Regions from separate parts of the Escherichia sp. TC-EC600-tetX4 genome, predicted to be linked through region 2. Evidence: predicted binding sites of a transcription regulator. Region 2 holds the regulator's gene; the other holds the start of a gene.

Region 1 (8,171 bases), 440 kb from region 2:
GCGGCGATCCGTACGCGATTCCCGGTGGCAATGATCGATGAATTTCAGGATACCGACCCCCAGCAGTACCGAATTTTTCGCCGTATCTGGCACCATCAGCCGGAAACCGCATTGTTGCTAATTGGCGACCCGAAGCAGGCCATATATGCATTCCGGGGTGCGGATATCTTCACTTATATGAAGGCGCGTAGCGAAGTTCACGCCCACTACACTTTAGACACCAACTGGCGTTCCGCACCAGGAATGGTGAACAGCGTGAATAAGCTTTTCAGCCAGACTGATGACGCGTTCATGTTTCGCGAAATACCGTTTATTCCAGTGAAATCAGCCGGGAAAAATCAGGCGTTACGTTTTGTATTTAAAGGTGAAACACAGCCTGCGATGAAAATGTGGCTGATGGAAGGCGAAAGCTGCGGCGTTGGCGATTATCAAAGTACCATGGCGCAGGTATGTGCTGCGCAAATCCGCGACTGGCTACAAGCCGGACAGCGGGGCGAAGCGTTGCTGATGAACGGCGACGACGCGCGTCCGGTGCGTGCTTCGGACATCAGTGTGCTGGTGCGCAGCCGCCAGGAGGCCGCCCAGGTGCGCGATGCCTTAACGTTGCTGGAAATCCCTTCCGTTTACCTTTCGAACCGCGACAGTGTTTTTGAAACTCTGGAAGCGCAGGAAATGCTTTGGTTGTTGCAGGCGGTGATGACGCCCGAACGTGAGAACACCCTGCGTAGTGCGCTGGCAACGTCAATGATGGGGCTGAACGCGCTGGATATCGAAACGCTGAACAATGACGAACATGCGTGGGATGTGGTAGTCGAAGAGTTCGATGGTTATCGGCAAATCTGGCGCAAACGTGGCGTTATGCCGATGCTGCGGGCGCTGATGTCGGCGCGTAACATTGCTGAAAACTTGCTGGCAACGGCAGGCGGTGAGCGGCGTCTTACCGATATCTTGCATATCAGCGAACTGCTACAAGAAGCCGGAACGCAGCTGGAAAGTGAACATGCGCTGGTACGCTGGTTATCGCAACATATCCTCGAGCCAGACAGTAATGCCTCCAGCCAACAAATGCGTCTCGAAAGTGATAAACATCTGGTGCAGATTGTCACGATCCACAAATCGAAAGGGCTGGAATATCCATTGGTCTGGCTGCCGTTTATCACCAATTTCCGCGTCCAGGAGCAGGCGTTTTATCACGATCGCCACTCGTTTGAGGCAGTTCTGGATCTTAATGCTGCGCCAGAAAGCGTCGACCTCGCGGAGGCCGAACGTCTGGCGGAAGATCTGCGTTTGCTTTACGTGGCGCTGACACGTTCGGTTTGGCATTGCAGTCTCGGCGTTGCACCGCTGGTGCGCCGTCGTGGCGATAAAAAAGGTGACACCGACGTCCACCAAAGTGCGCTCGGGCGTTTGCTGCAAAAAGGGGAACCGCAAGATGCGGCAGGGCTTCGCACCTGTATTGAAGCGTTATGCGATGATGATATTGCCTGGCAAACGGCACAAACTGGTGATAACCAACCCTGGCAGGTTAATGATGTTTCTACAGCAGAGCTGAATGCGAAGACGTTACAACGATTGCCCGGCGATAACTGGCGCGTCACCAGCTACTCTGGTTTGCAACAGCGTGGTCACGGTATCGCCCAGGATTTGATGCCTCGGCTGGATGTCGATGCTGCAGGCGTTGCCAGCGTCGTTGAAGAACCGACGTTAACACCACATCAGTTTCCGCGCGGTGCGTCACCGGGGACGTTCTTGCACAGTTTGTTTGAAGACCTGGATTTTACCCAGCCGGTTGACCCGAACTGGGTGCGGGAAAAACTGGAACTCGGCGGCTTTGAATCGCAGTGGGAACCGGTATTGACCGAGTGGATCACGGCTGTCCTCCAGGCACCTCTCAATGAAACCGGCGTAAGCCTGAGTCAACTTTCCGCCCGCAATAAACAGGTGGAGATGGAGTTTTATCTGCCGATTAGTGAACCGCTTATCGCCAGTCAGCTTGATACGTTAATCCGCCAGTTTGACCCGCTATCCGCAGGCTGCCCGCCGCTGGAGTTCATGCAGGTACGTGGCATGTTAAAAGGCTTTATCGACCTGGTGTTCCGCCACGAAGGGCGTTATTACCTGCTCGACTATAAATCCAACTGGTTGGGTGAAGACAGTTCGGCTTACACCCAACAGGCTATGGCAGCGGCAATGCAGGCACACCGCTATGATCTGCAATATCAGCTTTATACCCTGGCGCTGCATCGTTATCTGCGCCATCGCATTGCTGATTACGACTATGAGCACCACTTTGGCGGCGTTATTTATCTGTTCCTGCGTGGCGTTGATAAAGAACATCCGCAACAGGGGATTTACACAACCCGACCCAACGCCGGGTTGATTGCCCTGATGGATGAGATGTTTGCCGGTATGACCCTGGAGGAGGCGTAATGAAATTGCAAAAGCAATTACTGGAAGCTGTGGAGCACAAACAGCTACGCCCGCTGGATGTGCAATTTGCCCTGACCGTGGCGGGAGATGAACATCCTGCCGTCACCCTCGCGGCGGCACTGTTAAGTCATGATGCCGGAGAGGGACACGTTTGTTTGCCGCTTTCACGACTGGAAAATAACGAGGCGTCGCATCCGCTGTTGGCGACCTGTGTCAGTGAAATCGGTGAGCTACAAAATTGGGAAGAATGCTTGCTGGCTTCTCAAGCGGTCAGCAGGGGAGATGAACCCACGCCGATGATCCTCTGTGGCGATCGTCTTTATTTGAATCGCATGTGGTGTAACGAGCGCACAGTGGCACGCTTTTTCAACGAAGTGAATCATGCCATTGAGGTTGATGAAGCTCTACTGGCGCAAACCCTGGACAAACTTTTTCCAGTAAGCGATGAAATTAACTGGCAAAAAGTTGCGGCGGCAGTGGCGCTGACGCGGCGGATCTCGGTGATTTCCGGCGGCCCTGGCACCGGTAAAACGACCACCGTAGCGAAGTTGCTGGCAGCGTTAATTCAAATGGCCGACGGCGAACGCTGCCGTATCCGTCTGGCTGCACCAACGGGTAAAGCTGCCGCGCGCTTAACCGAATCTCTCGGCAAGGCTTTGCGACAGTTACCGCTGACCGATGAACAAAAGAAACGCATTCCGGAAGATGCCAGCACTTTGCACCGATTGCTGGGCGCGCAGCCGGGTAGCCAGCGTTTACGTCATCATGCCGGTAACCCGCTGCATCTTGATGTGCTGGTGGTAGATGAAGCGTCAATGATCGATCTGCCTATGATGTCGAGACTGATCGACGCCTTGCCCGATCATGCGCGAGTGATCTTTCTCGGCGATCGTGATCAACTGGCCTCGGTTGAGGCTGGGGCTGTGCTGGGCGATATCTGCGCTTATGCCAACGCGGGCTTTACCGCCGAGCGTGCCAGGCAGCTAAGCCGCCTGACGGGGACTCACGTTCCGGCAGGAACCGGCACAGAAGCGGCATCTTTGCGCGACAGTCTCTGCCTGCTGCAAAAAAGCTATCGTTTCGGCAGCGATTCTGGCATTGGTCAGTTAGCTGCGGCGATCAACCGTGGTGATAAAACGGCAGTGAAAACCGTTTTTCAGCAGGATTTTACTGATATCGAAAAACGGCTTTTACAGAGCGGCGAAGATTATATTGCGATGCTTGAGGAAGCTCTTGCGGGTTACGGACGTTATCTGGATCTGCTGCAAGCGCGTGCCGAGCCGGATTTAATCATTCAGGCGTTCAATGAGTACCAGCTTTTGTGCGCCCTGCGGGAAGGGCCGTTTGGCGTGGCTGGACTGAATGAGCGAATTGAGCAGTTTATGCAACAGAAGCGCAAAATTCATCGTCATCCGCACTCTCGTTGGTACGAAGGTCGACCGGTGATGATTGCCCGTAATGACAGCGCGCTTGGGTTGTTTAATGGCGATATCGGTATTGCGCTGGATCGCGGGCAGGGGACGCGCGTCTGGTTTGCGATGCCGGACGGCAATATTAAGTCTGTGCAACCGAGTCGCTTGCCAGAGCACGAAACTACGTGGGCGATGACGGTACATAAATCGCAGGGATCGGAGTTCGACCATGCGGCGTTGATTTTGCCGAGCCAACGCACGCCGGTAGTAACGCGAGAGCTGGTTTATACCGCGGTGACCCGCGCGCGTCGCCGTCTGTCGCTGTATGCCGATGAGCGCATATTAAGTGCGGCAATCGCCACTCGTACTGAGCGGCGCAGTGGTCTGGCGGCGTTGTTTAGTTCACGGGAATAAACGTAATTGCCGGATGCGACGTACGAGTGTTACGCATGTCGCATCCGACGATTTTCATCGCTTACCCTAAATCCGCCATCAACACTTTGGATTTACGCTGGTAGTTGTACAACTGCTTTTTGCTCTCGGGCAGTAAATCAATATCCACTGGGGTAAATCCACGTTCCTGGAACCAGTGAATACTGCGCGTGGTCAGCACAAACAATTTGCTTAAGCCGCTCTGCTTCGCCTGAGCGGCAATGCGTTCCAGCAGAACTTCACCCCTTGATGAACTGCGGTAATCCGGGTGAACTGCCACACAGGCCATTTCCCCAATCTTCTCTTCCGGGAACGGATAGAGCGCGGCGCAGGCAATAGTCGTGTTATCGCGCTGAATAATGGTGAATTTGTCGATTTCCATCTCCAGCTGCTCGCGAGAACGGCGTACCAGAATACCTTGCTGCTCCAGTGGGCGAATCAACTCCAGAATACCGCCAATATCGTTGATTGTTGCGCGACGAATCTGCTCGGCGCTTTCCATCACAATCTGCGTACCGATACCGTCGCGTGAGAACAACTCTTGCAACAGCGCGCCATCTTCCTGATAACTGATTAAATGACAGCGACGCACGCCGCTGCGGCAGGCTTTCACTGCGCCACGCAAAAAGCGCACCGTACCGGAGTTGTAATCGCCTTTCTCTTCCTGGGCTTCTACCCGCGCTTGCGCTTCGTTAGGGAAAAGTTCGGAGACAATATCACCGTCGTCATTAGTGACGCCCTGGGAAGAGCAAAAACCAATCATCTTTTCAGCTTTCAGTTTGATGGCCAGTTGAGTGGCAATCTCTTCCGAGGTCAGGTTAAAGCTCTCGCCAGTGACTGAAACAGCGACCGGCCCCATTAGCACTATTGCACCGCTGTCCAGTTGACGATGGATCGCGTCTTCATCAATCCGCCGGATACGCCCGCTATGGCAGTAATCCACGCCGTCATCGACGCCCAGCGGCTGGGCAATAATAAAATTGCCACTGACGACGTTGATATGCGCGCCCTGCAGCGGCGTGTTATTGAGACTCATCGACAGGCGAGCAGTAATATCCAGTTGCAATGTTCCCGCAGCCTGCTTCACCAGTTCCAGTGTTTTGGCGTCGGTCACACGTATATTCTTGTGATACAGCGGTTCGTGGTGATGCGCAGCCAGATTTGCGTCGATCTGCGGACGTGCGCCATAGACCACCACCAGACGGATGCCGAGGCTGTGCAACAACCCGATATCATTAACGATACTGGAGAAATTCTCATGCTCAATGGCTTCACCGCCGAGCATGATGACAAACGTTTTTCCCCGGTGGGTATTGATATAGGGAACCGAATGGCGGAATCCCTCGACCAACTCGGTTTTACGTTCCTTTACCACGGCACACCTCTTTGCATGATTATTCGAAATTAGTGTATTTTTATTCTGTTTTTTCGCAGGGTGCAAGTGTAAATTTTATGCGAGAGCGACTTTTTTATCAGTAATGCCGTGAATATAAAAAGAATGTTTACCGTTTATTAGATGACAGATTATGCGTCTTTCGCTAAAGTTTCCGGTCAAATTAGTCGTTTACTTGTTACACAGCTTAGATTTCTTTTGCTCGGGAGAGGCATGTCAGGATCCAACACTGCAATCAGCCGTCGTCGTTTACTGCAAGGCGCGGGTGCCATGTGGCTATTGAGCGTAAGTCAGGTCAGTCTGGCTGCGGTCAGCCAGGTCGTGGCGGTGCGCGTCTGGCCTGCGTCCAGCTACACCCGCGTGACGGTGGAATCAAATCGTCAGCTGAAATATAAGCAGTTCGCGTTGAGTAACCCTGAACGCGTGGTGGTGGATATCGAAGATGTAAACCTGAACTCGGTACTCAAGGGGATGGCGGCACAAATTCGTGCAGACGACCCGTTCATCAAGTCGGCGCGCGTCGGGCAATTTGACCCGCAAACCGTACGGATGGTTTTTGAATTAAAGCAAAACGTAAAACCGCAGCTGTTTGCCCTTGCGCCGGTCGCCGGGTTTAAAGAGCGTCTGGTGATGGACCTCTATCCGGCCAATGCACAGGATATGCAGGACCCGCTGCTGGCGCTGCTGGAGGATTACAACAAAGGCGACCTCGAAAAGCAGGTGCCGCCAGCGCAAAGTGGTCCACAACCGGGTAAAGCAGGGCGCGATCGTCCGATTGTCATTATGCTTGACCCTGGCCACGGTGGCGAAGACTCCGGTGCGGTGGGGAAATACAAAACGCGCGAAAAAGATGTGGTATTGCAAATAGCTCGCCGTTTGCGCTCTCTGATCGAGAAAGAGGGCAATATGAAGGTGTACATGACGCGCAATGAAGACATCTTCATTCCATTGCAAGTGCGCGTAGCAAAAGCCCAGAAACAGCGTGCTGACCTGTTTGTCTCTATCCATGCCGACGCCTTTACCAGTCGTCAGCCGAGCGGTTCCTCTGTGTTTGCGCTCTCAACCAAAGGTGCAACCAGTACTGCGGCAAAATATCTGGCACAAACCCAGAACGCCTCGGACTTGATTGGTGGCGTGAGCAAAAGCGGTGACCGCTATGTCGACCACACCATGTTCGATATGGTACAGTCGCTGACCATTGCCGACAGCCTGAAGTTTGGTAAAGCGGTACTGAATAAGCTCGGTAAAATCAACAAGCTGCATAAAAATCAAGTTGAACAGGCCGGGTTTGCCGTACTAAAGGCACCAGATATTCCCTCCATTCTGGTCGAAACGGCGTTTATCAGTAACGTTGAGGAAGAGCGTAAACTGAAAACGGCGACTTTCCAGCAGGAAGTTGCGGAGTCTATTCTTGCGGGGATTAAAGCGTATTTTGCCGATGGGGCGACGCTGGCGAGAAGGGGATGATAAAAAGGCGCTGAATGGCGCTTTTTTATGGGAGACCAGAAACAAAAAAACACCCGTTAGGGTGTTCAATAATTGGTTGCGGGGGCCGGATTTGAACCGACGACCTTCGGGTTATGAGCCCGACGAGCTACCAGGCTGCTCCACCCCGCGTCACCGTACTGCTTTTACTTCATCAAATTTGATTGGTTGCGGGGGCCGGATTTGAACCGACGACCTTCGGGTTATGAGCCCGACGAGCTACCAGGCTGCTCCACCCCGCGTCACCGTACTGCTTTACTTCATCAAATTTTAATTGGTTGCGGGGGCCGGATTTGAACCGACGACCTTCGGGTTATGAGCCCGACGAGCTACCAGGCTGCTCCACCCCGCGTCCGTGGATGCGCACTATACTCCGCTCGCGTTTTCATGCAACCTTTTTTTTACCCCGATCACGGATTTGGCATGATTTTGAACAAAAACAAATCACTAAAGCCTATTTTTTGTGCAAAATTTGCGTCAGGGAGAGGCTGCTCATTTCATTAAACGCGGCGGTTTGTTATCTTCGTTGCGCCTTATTTTTTAACCTGAAGAAGAGAACAATGAAAGGACGTTGGGTAAAGTACCTTCTTATGGGCACGGTTGTGGCAATGCTTGCCGCCTGCTCTTCCAAACCAACCGATCGCGGACAGCAATATAAAGACGGGAAATTTACCCAGCCTTTCTCTCTGGTGAACCAGCCAGATGCCGTTGGCGCGCCGATTAACGCCGGTGATTTTGCCGAGCAAATTAACCATATCCGTAATTCGTCACCGCGTCTGTATGGCAACCAGAGTAATGTTTATAACGCGGTGCAAGAGTGGCTGCGCGCAGGCGGTGATACCCGCAATATGCGCCAGTTCGGCATTGATGCCTGGCAGATGGAAGGTGCCGACAACTATGGTAACGTGCAGTTTACCGGTTATTACACGCCGGTAATTCAGGCGCGCCATACCCGCCAGGGCGAGTTCCAGTATCCTATTTACCGTATGCCGCCAAAACGTGGTCGTCTGCCGTCTCGT
Region 2 (8,171 bases):
ACCTGTACCTTCAGCGGCAGCTTATCTTTTTCGGTATATAACGCATAAACCGGGCGTGGATCTGACTGGTAACGCGGCAGCAGGATCTCCAGCTCCCCACGATTGATCTCGTTGATCACCCACATCAGCGGCACGTAGGCGATCCCGGCACCCGCCGTCAGCCAGCGCACCAGCGTCATCGGATCATTAGTCACAAATCTTCCTTGTGGGATCAGGCGAGTCGAGATCCCTTCCGGTGCGATCAGTTCAAATTCATTGTCGGGCCGCACGCTGTATTCAAGCCATGAATGACTACTCAAATCGGCGGGTTTTTCCGGTATGCCGTATTGTGTGAGATAGCTTTTCGCGGCGCACACCACCATTGGCATCGCGCCCAGACGGCGGGAAAACAGGCTGGAATCCTGCAACGCGCCGACGCGGATCACCACATCCAGACCGTCGGCAATCAGGTCGGGGGCTGGAATTCCGGTAACCAGATTGACGCTCAAACCTGGGTATTCTTTCAGCATTTTGGCTGTCAGCCCGGCGAGAACATTTTGTGCCATAGTTGAAGAACAGCCAATGCGTAGCGTCCCGATGGGGGTGTTATTGAAGGCATACAGTTGCTCATGAACATCCTGCACTTCATGAAGCATACGACGGCAGCCCTGGTAGTAAATTCTACCGGCTTCGGTCAGGCCAATGCTGCGTGTGCTACGGTTTAACAGCTTTACCTGCAACTCATCTTCCAGTTTTGATACCGTCTGACTGATGGACGAAACGCTCATCTGTAGCTGTCTGGCGGCGGCGGTAAAAGAGCCAAATTCAACTACTTTGGCAAACACCGACATGCGTTTTAGTCGTTCCATTATTCACTCTGACTTAAAAGTGATTTAGATCACATAATATAGATAACAGCATAACAGTTACGCTAATATATTAAATATCAATCTACAGCAATGTTGCTCTCGCCCGGCTTTCCATGCCCTTCTCTGCGGCGACAGATGCTGAAAATAATAACGCCTGCTCTCTCTTTACAACCAAGGTCAACATGAGTCTGTTTCCCGTTATCGTGGTGTTTGGGCTGTCCTTCCCACCGATATTTTTTGAATTGCTTTTATCACTGGCGATTTTCTGGCTGGTGCGCCGGGTACTTGTGCCAACAGGTATCTACGACTTTGTCTGGCATCCGGCGTTGTTCAACACCGCGCTCTATTGCTGCTTGTTTTATTTGATATCGCGACTGTTCGTTTGAGGTTGAAGTGAAAACACTAATAAGAAAATTCTCCCGTACGGCCATCACGGTCGTATTAGTCATTCTGGCCTTCATCGCAATTTTTAATGCCTGGGTCTATTACACCGAATCCCCCTGGACGCGTGACGCGCGCTTTAGCGCTGACGTCGTTGCGATCGCGCCGGACGTTTCTGGACTCATTACCCAGGTGAATGTTCATGATAACCAGCTGGTGAAAAAAGGACAGATACTGTTCACCATCGACCAGCCGCGCTATCAAAAGGCGCTTGAGGAAGCGCAAGCCGATGTTGCTTATTATCAGGTACTGGCACAGGAGAAACGCCAGGAGGCCGGACGTCGTAACCGTCTCGGTGTGCAGGCGATGTCTCGCGAAGAGATCGACCAGGCCAACAACGTACTACAAACGGTTCTGCATCAGTTAGCGAAAGCGCAGGCGACCCGCGATCTGGCAAAACTGGATCTTGAACGCACGGTGATCCGCGCGCCAGCAGATGGCTGGGTGACCAACCTCAACGTCTATACCGGTGAGTTTATTACTCGAGGATCAACGGCGGTTGCGCTGGTGAAACAGAACTCCTTCTATGTACTGGCCTATATGGAAGAAACTAAGCTGGAAGGGGTGCGTCCGGGGTATCGTGCAGAGATCACGCCGCTTGGCAGTAACAAAGTGCTGAAAGGGACTGTTGATAGTGTTGCCGCAGGGGTCACCAACGCCAGCAGCACGCGTGACGACAAAGGGATGGCGACTATAGACTCTAACCTTGAATGGGTGCGTCTTGCGCAACGTGTTCCGGTTCGTATTCGTCTCGACAACCAGCAAGAGAACATCTGGCCTGCGGGCACCACTGCTACAGTGGTGGTCACTGGCAAACAAGATCGCGACGAAAGCCAGGATTCGTTCTTCCGTAAAATGGCCCATCGCCTGCGTGAGTTTGGTTAATCACGATGGGTATTTTCTCCATTGCTAACCAACATATTCGCTTTGCGGTAAAACTGGCGACCGCCATTGTACTGGCGCTGTTTGTTGGCTTTCACTTCCAGCTGGAAACGCCACGCTGGGCGGTACTGACAGCGGCGATTGTTGCCGCCGGTCCGGCCTTTGCTGCGGGAGGTGAACCGTATTCTGGCGCTATTCGCTATCGTGGCTTTTTGCGCATCATCGGCACATTTATTGGCTGTATTGCCGGACTGGTGATCATCATTGCGATGATCCGCGCACCATTATTGATGATTCTGGTGTGCTGTATCTGGGCCGGTTTTTGTACCTGGATATCCTCGCTGGTACGAATAGAAAACTCGTATGCGTGGGGGCTGGCCGGTTATACCGCGCTGATCATTGTGATCACCATTCAGCCGGAACCATTGCTTACGCCGCAGTTTGCCGTCGAACGTTGTAGCGAGATCGTTATCGGTATTGTGTGTGCGATTATGGCGGATTTGCTCTTTTCTCCGCGATCGATCAAACAAGAAGTGGATCGAGAGCTGGAAAGTTTGCTGGTCGCGCAATATCAATTAATGCAACTCTGTATCAAGCATGGCGATGGTGAAGTTGTCGATAAAGCCTGGGGCGACCTGGTGCGACGCACCACGGCGCTACAAGGCATGCGCAGCAACCTGAATATGGAATCTTCCCGCTGGGCGCGGGCCAATCGACGTTTAAAAGCGATCAATACGCTATCGCTGACGCTGATTACCCAATCCTGCGAAACTTATCTTATTCAGAATACGCGCCCGGAATTGATCACTGATACTTTCCGCGAATTTTTTGACACGCCGGTAGAAACCGCGCAGGACGTCCACAAGCAGCTCAAACGCCTGCGGAGAGTTATCGCCTGGACCGGGGAACGGGAAACGCCTGTCACCATTTATAGCTGGGTCGCGGCGGCAACGCGTTATCAGCTTCTCAAGCGCGGCGTTATCAGTAACACAAAAATCAACGCCACCGAAGAAGAGATCCTGCAAGGCGAACCGGAAGTAAAAGTAGAGTCAGCCGAACGTCATCATGCAATGGTTAACTTCTGGCGAACCACACTTTCCTGCATTCTGGGCACGCTTTTCTGGCTGTGGACGGGCTGGACTTCCGGCAGTGGTGCAATGGTGATGATTGCGGTAGTGACGTCACTGGCAATGCGTTTGCCGAATCCACGCATGGTGGCGATCGACTTTATCTACGGGACGCTGGCCGCGCTGCCGTTAGGGCTGCTCTACTTTTTGGTGATTATCCCTAATACCCAACAGAGCATGTTGCTGCTGTGCATTAGCCTGGCAGTGCTGGGATTCTTCCTCGGTATAGAAGTACAGAAACGGCGACTGGGCTCGATGGGGGCACTGGCCAGCACCATAAATATTATCGTGCTGGATAACCCGATGACTTTCCATTTCAGTCAGTTTCTCGACAGCGCATTAGGGCAAATCGTCGGCTGTGTGCTCGCGTTCACCGTTATTTTGCTGGTGCGGGATAAATCGCGCGACAGGACCGGACGTGTACTGCTTAATCAGTTTGTTTCTGCCGCTGTTTCCGCGATGACTACCAATGTGGCACGTCGTAAAGAGAACCACCTCCCGGCACTTTATCAGCAGCTGTTTTTGCTGATGAATAAGTTCCCAGGGGATTTGCCGAAATTTCGCCTGGCGCTGACGATGATTATCGCGCACCAGCGCCTGCGTGATGCACCGATCCCGGTTAACGAGGATTTATCGGCGTTTCACCGACAAATGCGCCGCACAGCAGACCATGTGATATCTGCCCGTAGCGATGATAAACGTCGTCGGTACTTTGGCCAGTTGCTGGAAGAACTGGAAATCTACCAGGAAAAGCTACGCATCTGGCAAGCGCCACCGCAGGTGACGGAACCGGTAAATCGGCTGGCGGGGATGCTCCATAAGTATCAACATGCGTTGACCGATAGTTAAGTCAAAACCGACGCCAAAAGCGTCGGTTTTTTCATGGCTATACTTAGCGATGCACGGCAGAACTCGCCGCGAAACGTGACGGTGGCAACAGATGAATATTTATACCTTTGATTTTGATGAGATTGAGAGTCAGGAGGATTTTTATCGTGACTTTAGCCAAACCTTTGGTCTGGCGAAAGATAAGGTACGCGATCTCGACTCACTATGGGATGTGTTAATGAACGATGTCCTGCCGCTACCACTTGAGATTGAATTTGTTCATCTGGGAGAGAAAACGCGTCGCCGTTTTGGCGCGTTAATATTGCTGTTTGATGAGGCAGAGGAAGAGCTGGAAGGGCATTTGCGTTTTAATGTTCGTCATTAGCGCAAAAAAAAGCCCCCGAACCGGGGGCAATATCGTCGGACAAGACGATGAGGGTTTATTTGTACAGTTCAGCCGTAGCGTGCCAGGTGTCACCGCTACGAGCTTCAGTAATCTGGTAGGCCGTTGCGCCTTTCTCTTCCGCTTTTTTGTTCAGCATTTCACGCATATCCATTGGCGAAGACGCCACACCACTTACGGATACGGTCCCGATTGCTTCACGATTTTGTGCTTGTGCAGCATCAATGGAGTCGGCAGCGAATGCACCGAAAGAGAGAACAGAAAGTACGCTTAATGCAGCAACAGTGGTTTTGATTTTCATGATTTTTACCTCGACATAATCTTTTAGCTGGGCCTTTGTTTCGTGACCCATATCACAAAATCAAGTATACACTAATTATTGAGCTAATTAATACCGCGCTAACTGTTTCAGTTGATACTAAGTGTTAAAAATGTGAATTTTAATAACAAAAAAGAATTAAAAATACGGTTATTTATCGTTAATTCTAGTTTTTTCAATTAGATAATGAATTTTGCATAATGTGCTTTTTTTACCTTATGTATTCATTGTGTGAATGACATGTCGCAGTAAAACGCACTATTCGTTAAATTAATCGCAGGGGAAAGCAGGGGGTTGAGAGGGATAAGCAACATTTTCCCCGCCGTCAGAAACGACGGGGCAGAGATTAAAGCTCCTGGTCGAACAGCTCTAAAATCGCTTCGTACAGGTCTTTGACTGTGAAACCGTTAGCAGGGGTGGTAAAGATGGTGTCATCGCCAGCGATGGTGCCCAGAATACCTTCTGCTTTGCCCAGTGAGTCCAGCAGGCGAGCAATTAACTGCGCCGCGCCAGGGCTGGTATGAATCACGACAACTGCATCGTTGTAGTCGATATCCAGCACCAGATTCTTCAATGGACTGGAGGTGGTTGGTACACCCAGTTCAGCTGGCAGGCAGTAAACCATTTCCATTTTGGCATTGCGTGTACGTACAGCACCAAACTTGGTCAACATCCGCGAGACTTTAGACTGATTAATATTGTCAAAGCCTTGCTCCTGCAACGCGGCGACGATTTCGCCCTGGGAGCTAAATTTCTCTTCTTTAAGTAATGCTTTAAATGCTTTAACTAGTTCTTCTTGCTTAGCCGAGCTTCGCATAAGTCACCCGATATGGTGGTTGATACAACATTATTGTGCATACAGATGAATTTTTATGCAAACAGTCAGCCCTGAAGAAGGCTGAAATAATGTTATGAAAGAGCGGGATTTTATCAAATTTCGTTATTGAGAAACATGCCTGCGTCACGGCATGCAAATTCTGCTTAAAAGTAAATTAATTGTTATCAAATTGATGTTGTTTTGGCTGAACGGTAGGGTATATTGTCACCACCTGTTGGAATGTTGCGCTAATGCATAAGCGACTGTTAATTACGTAAGTTAGGTTCCTGATTACGGCAATTAAATGCATAAACGCTAAACTTGCGTGACTACACATTCTTGAGATGTGGTCATTGTAAACGGCAATTTTGTGGATTAAGGTCGCGGCAGCGGAGCAACATATCTTAGTTTATCAATATAATAAGGAGTTTAGGATGAAAGTCGCAGTCCTCGGCGCTGCTGGCGGTATTGGCCAGGCGCTTGCACTACTGTTAAAAACCCAACTGCCTTCAGGTTCAGAACTCTCTCTGTATGATATCGCTCCAGTGACTCCCGGTGTGGCTGTCGATCTGAGCCATATCCCTACTGCTGTGAAAATCAAAGGTTTTTCTGGTGAAGATGCGACTCCGGCGCTGGAAGGCGCAGATGTCGTTCTTATCTCTGCAGGCGTAGCGCGTAAACCGGGTATGGATCGTTCCGACCTGTTTAACGTTAACGCCGGCATCGTGAAAAACCTGGTACAGCAAGTTGCGAAAACCTGCCCGAAAGCGTGCATTGGTATTATCACTAACCCGGTTAACACCACAGTTGCAATTGCTGCTGAAGTGCTGAAAAAAGCCGGTGTTTATGACAAAAACAAACTGTTCGGCGTTACCACGCTGGATATCATTCGTTCCAACACCTTTGTTGCGGAACTGAAAGGCAAACAGCCAGGCGAAGTTGAAGTGCCGGTTATTGGCGGTCACTCTGGTGTTACCATTCTGCCGCTGCTGTCACAGGTTCCTGGCGTTAGTTTTACCGAGCAGGAAGTGGCTGATCTGACCAAACGCATCCAGAACGCGGGTACTGAAGTGGTTGAAGCGAAGGCCGGTGGCGGGTCTGCAACCCTGTCTATGGGCCAGGCAGCTGCACGTTTTGGTCTGTCTCTGGTTCGTGCACTGCAGGGCGAACAAGGCGTTGTCGAATGTGCCTACGTTGAAGGCGACGGTCAGTACGCCCGTTTCTTCTCTCAACCGCTGCTGCTGGGTAAAAACGGCGTGGAAGAGCGTAAATCTATCGGTACCCTGAGCGCATTTGAACAGAACGCGCTGGAAGGTATGCTGGATACGCTGAAGAAAGATATCGCCCTGGGCGAAGAGTTCGTTAATAAGTAATTGATTAGCGGATAATAAAAAACCGGAGCACAGACTCCGGTTTTTTGTTTTGAGCGCACGACTTAATTGGTTGCCGGATATTCCTGAATGGTGACCTGCAGCGTTAACTGCTTATCATCACGCATCACTACTACAGGGATCACCGAACCAGGGCGAATTTCCGCCACCTGATCCATCGTCTCCAGAGCAGAGATGGCCGGTTTGTTATCCACCGAAATAATCAGATCGTTGACCTGAATACCCGCATTCGCCGCCGGGCCGTCAGGTGACACTTCATTAACCACGATCCCTTGCAGTTGATCTATACCACCGCCCTGCGCGTGCAGTGGTGCGATCTCACGTCCGCCGATACCAATGTAGCCGCGGATCACGCGACCATCGCGGATCAGCTTATCCATAATTTTGGTTGCTAACTGGAAAGGAATCGCAAAGCCGATACCTTCCGGCGTTTCGCCATCGTTACTCTTATCAAACGACAGCGTATTAATGCCCATCAGTTCGCCCAGCGAGTTCACCAGCGCGCCGCCAGAGTTACCGTGGTTAATGGAAGCATCGGTTTGGAGGAAGTTTTGCCGCCCGGTCGGGTTCAGACCGATTCGACCCGTGGCACTAATAATCCCCTGGGTAATGGTCTGCCCGAGGTTGTACGGGTTACCGATCGCCAGTACTACGTCGCCAATGTGCGGTACGCGACGTGCATTAATTGGAATGGTAGGTAAACCGCCAGTGGCATTAATTTTAAGTACCGCCAGATCGGTTAGAGAGTCAGATCCCACCAGCAATGCTTCAAATACACGTCCATCCTGTAAGGCGACGATGATCTGATCGGCGTCGTTGATGACGTGTTTATTGGTGATGATATAACCGCGTTGATCCATGATTACACCGGATCCCAGGGTGCGGATCTCAAGCTGGTTGTGAGAGTTGGTGTTCAAACCACGGTTGTAAACGTTAACCACCGCTGGCGCGGCGCGGCGAACCGCCAGATTATAGCTGGCAGGCGTCTCATCGGTACTGTCAAATTGCGGAGTGGAAAGCGGGTTAAGGCTGCGCAGCGAAGGCATGGCAACCAGCAGAATAGCGCCGACAATTAATCCAATCGCAACGGAACGTAAGAGCTTCACAAACATGAT

What was found. The regulator ArgR, encoded in region 2, controls arginine synthesis, uptake and breakdown. The targets are predictions, from matches to a motif close to ANTGAATAAAAATACANT.
Positions count from the first base shown of each region.
Region 1: the regulator ArgR is predicted to act here: its motif matches at 5,681-5,698, upstream of argA (amino-acid N-acetyltransferase).

Region 1 is NZ_CP079924.1:930,878-939,048, forward strand. It holds gene recB (exodeoxyribonuclease V subunit beta) at 1-2,430, shown strand, start outside; gene recD (exodeoxyribonuclease V subunit alpha) at 2,430-4,256, shown strand; gene argA (amino-acid N-acetyltransferase) at 4,318-5,649, opposite strand; gene amiC (N-acetylmuramoyl-L-alanine amidase AmiC) at 5,881-7,134, shown strand; tRNA gene KXD89_RS04495 (tRNA-Met) at 7,208-7,284, opposite strand; tRNA gene KXD89_RS04500 (tRNA-Met) at 7,318-7,394, opposite strand; tRNA gene KXD89_RS04505 (tRNA-Met) at 7,428-7,504, opposite strand; gene mltA (murein transglycosylase A) at 7,713-8,171, shown strand, end outside.
Region 2 is NZ_CP079924.1:494,626-502,796, forward strand. It holds gene aaeR (HTH-type transcriptional activator AaeR) at 1-848, opposite strand, end outside; gene aaeX (p-hydroxybenzoic acid efflux pump operon protein AaeX) at 1,031-1,234, shown strand; gene aaeA (p-hydroxybenzoic acid efflux pump subunit AaeA) at 1,242-2,174, shown strand; gene aaeB (p-hydroxybenzoic acid efflux pump subunit AaeB) at 2,180-4,147, shown strand; gene KXD89_RS02390 (barstar family protein) at 4,239-4,511, shown strand; gene yhcN (peroxide/acid stress response protein YhcN) at 4,567-4,830, opposite strand; gene argR (transcriptional regulator ArgR) at 5,195-5,665, opposite strand; gene mdh (malate dehydrogenase) at 6,100-7,038, shown strand; gene degS (outer membrane-stress sensor serine endopeptidase DegS) at 7,101-8,168, opposite strand.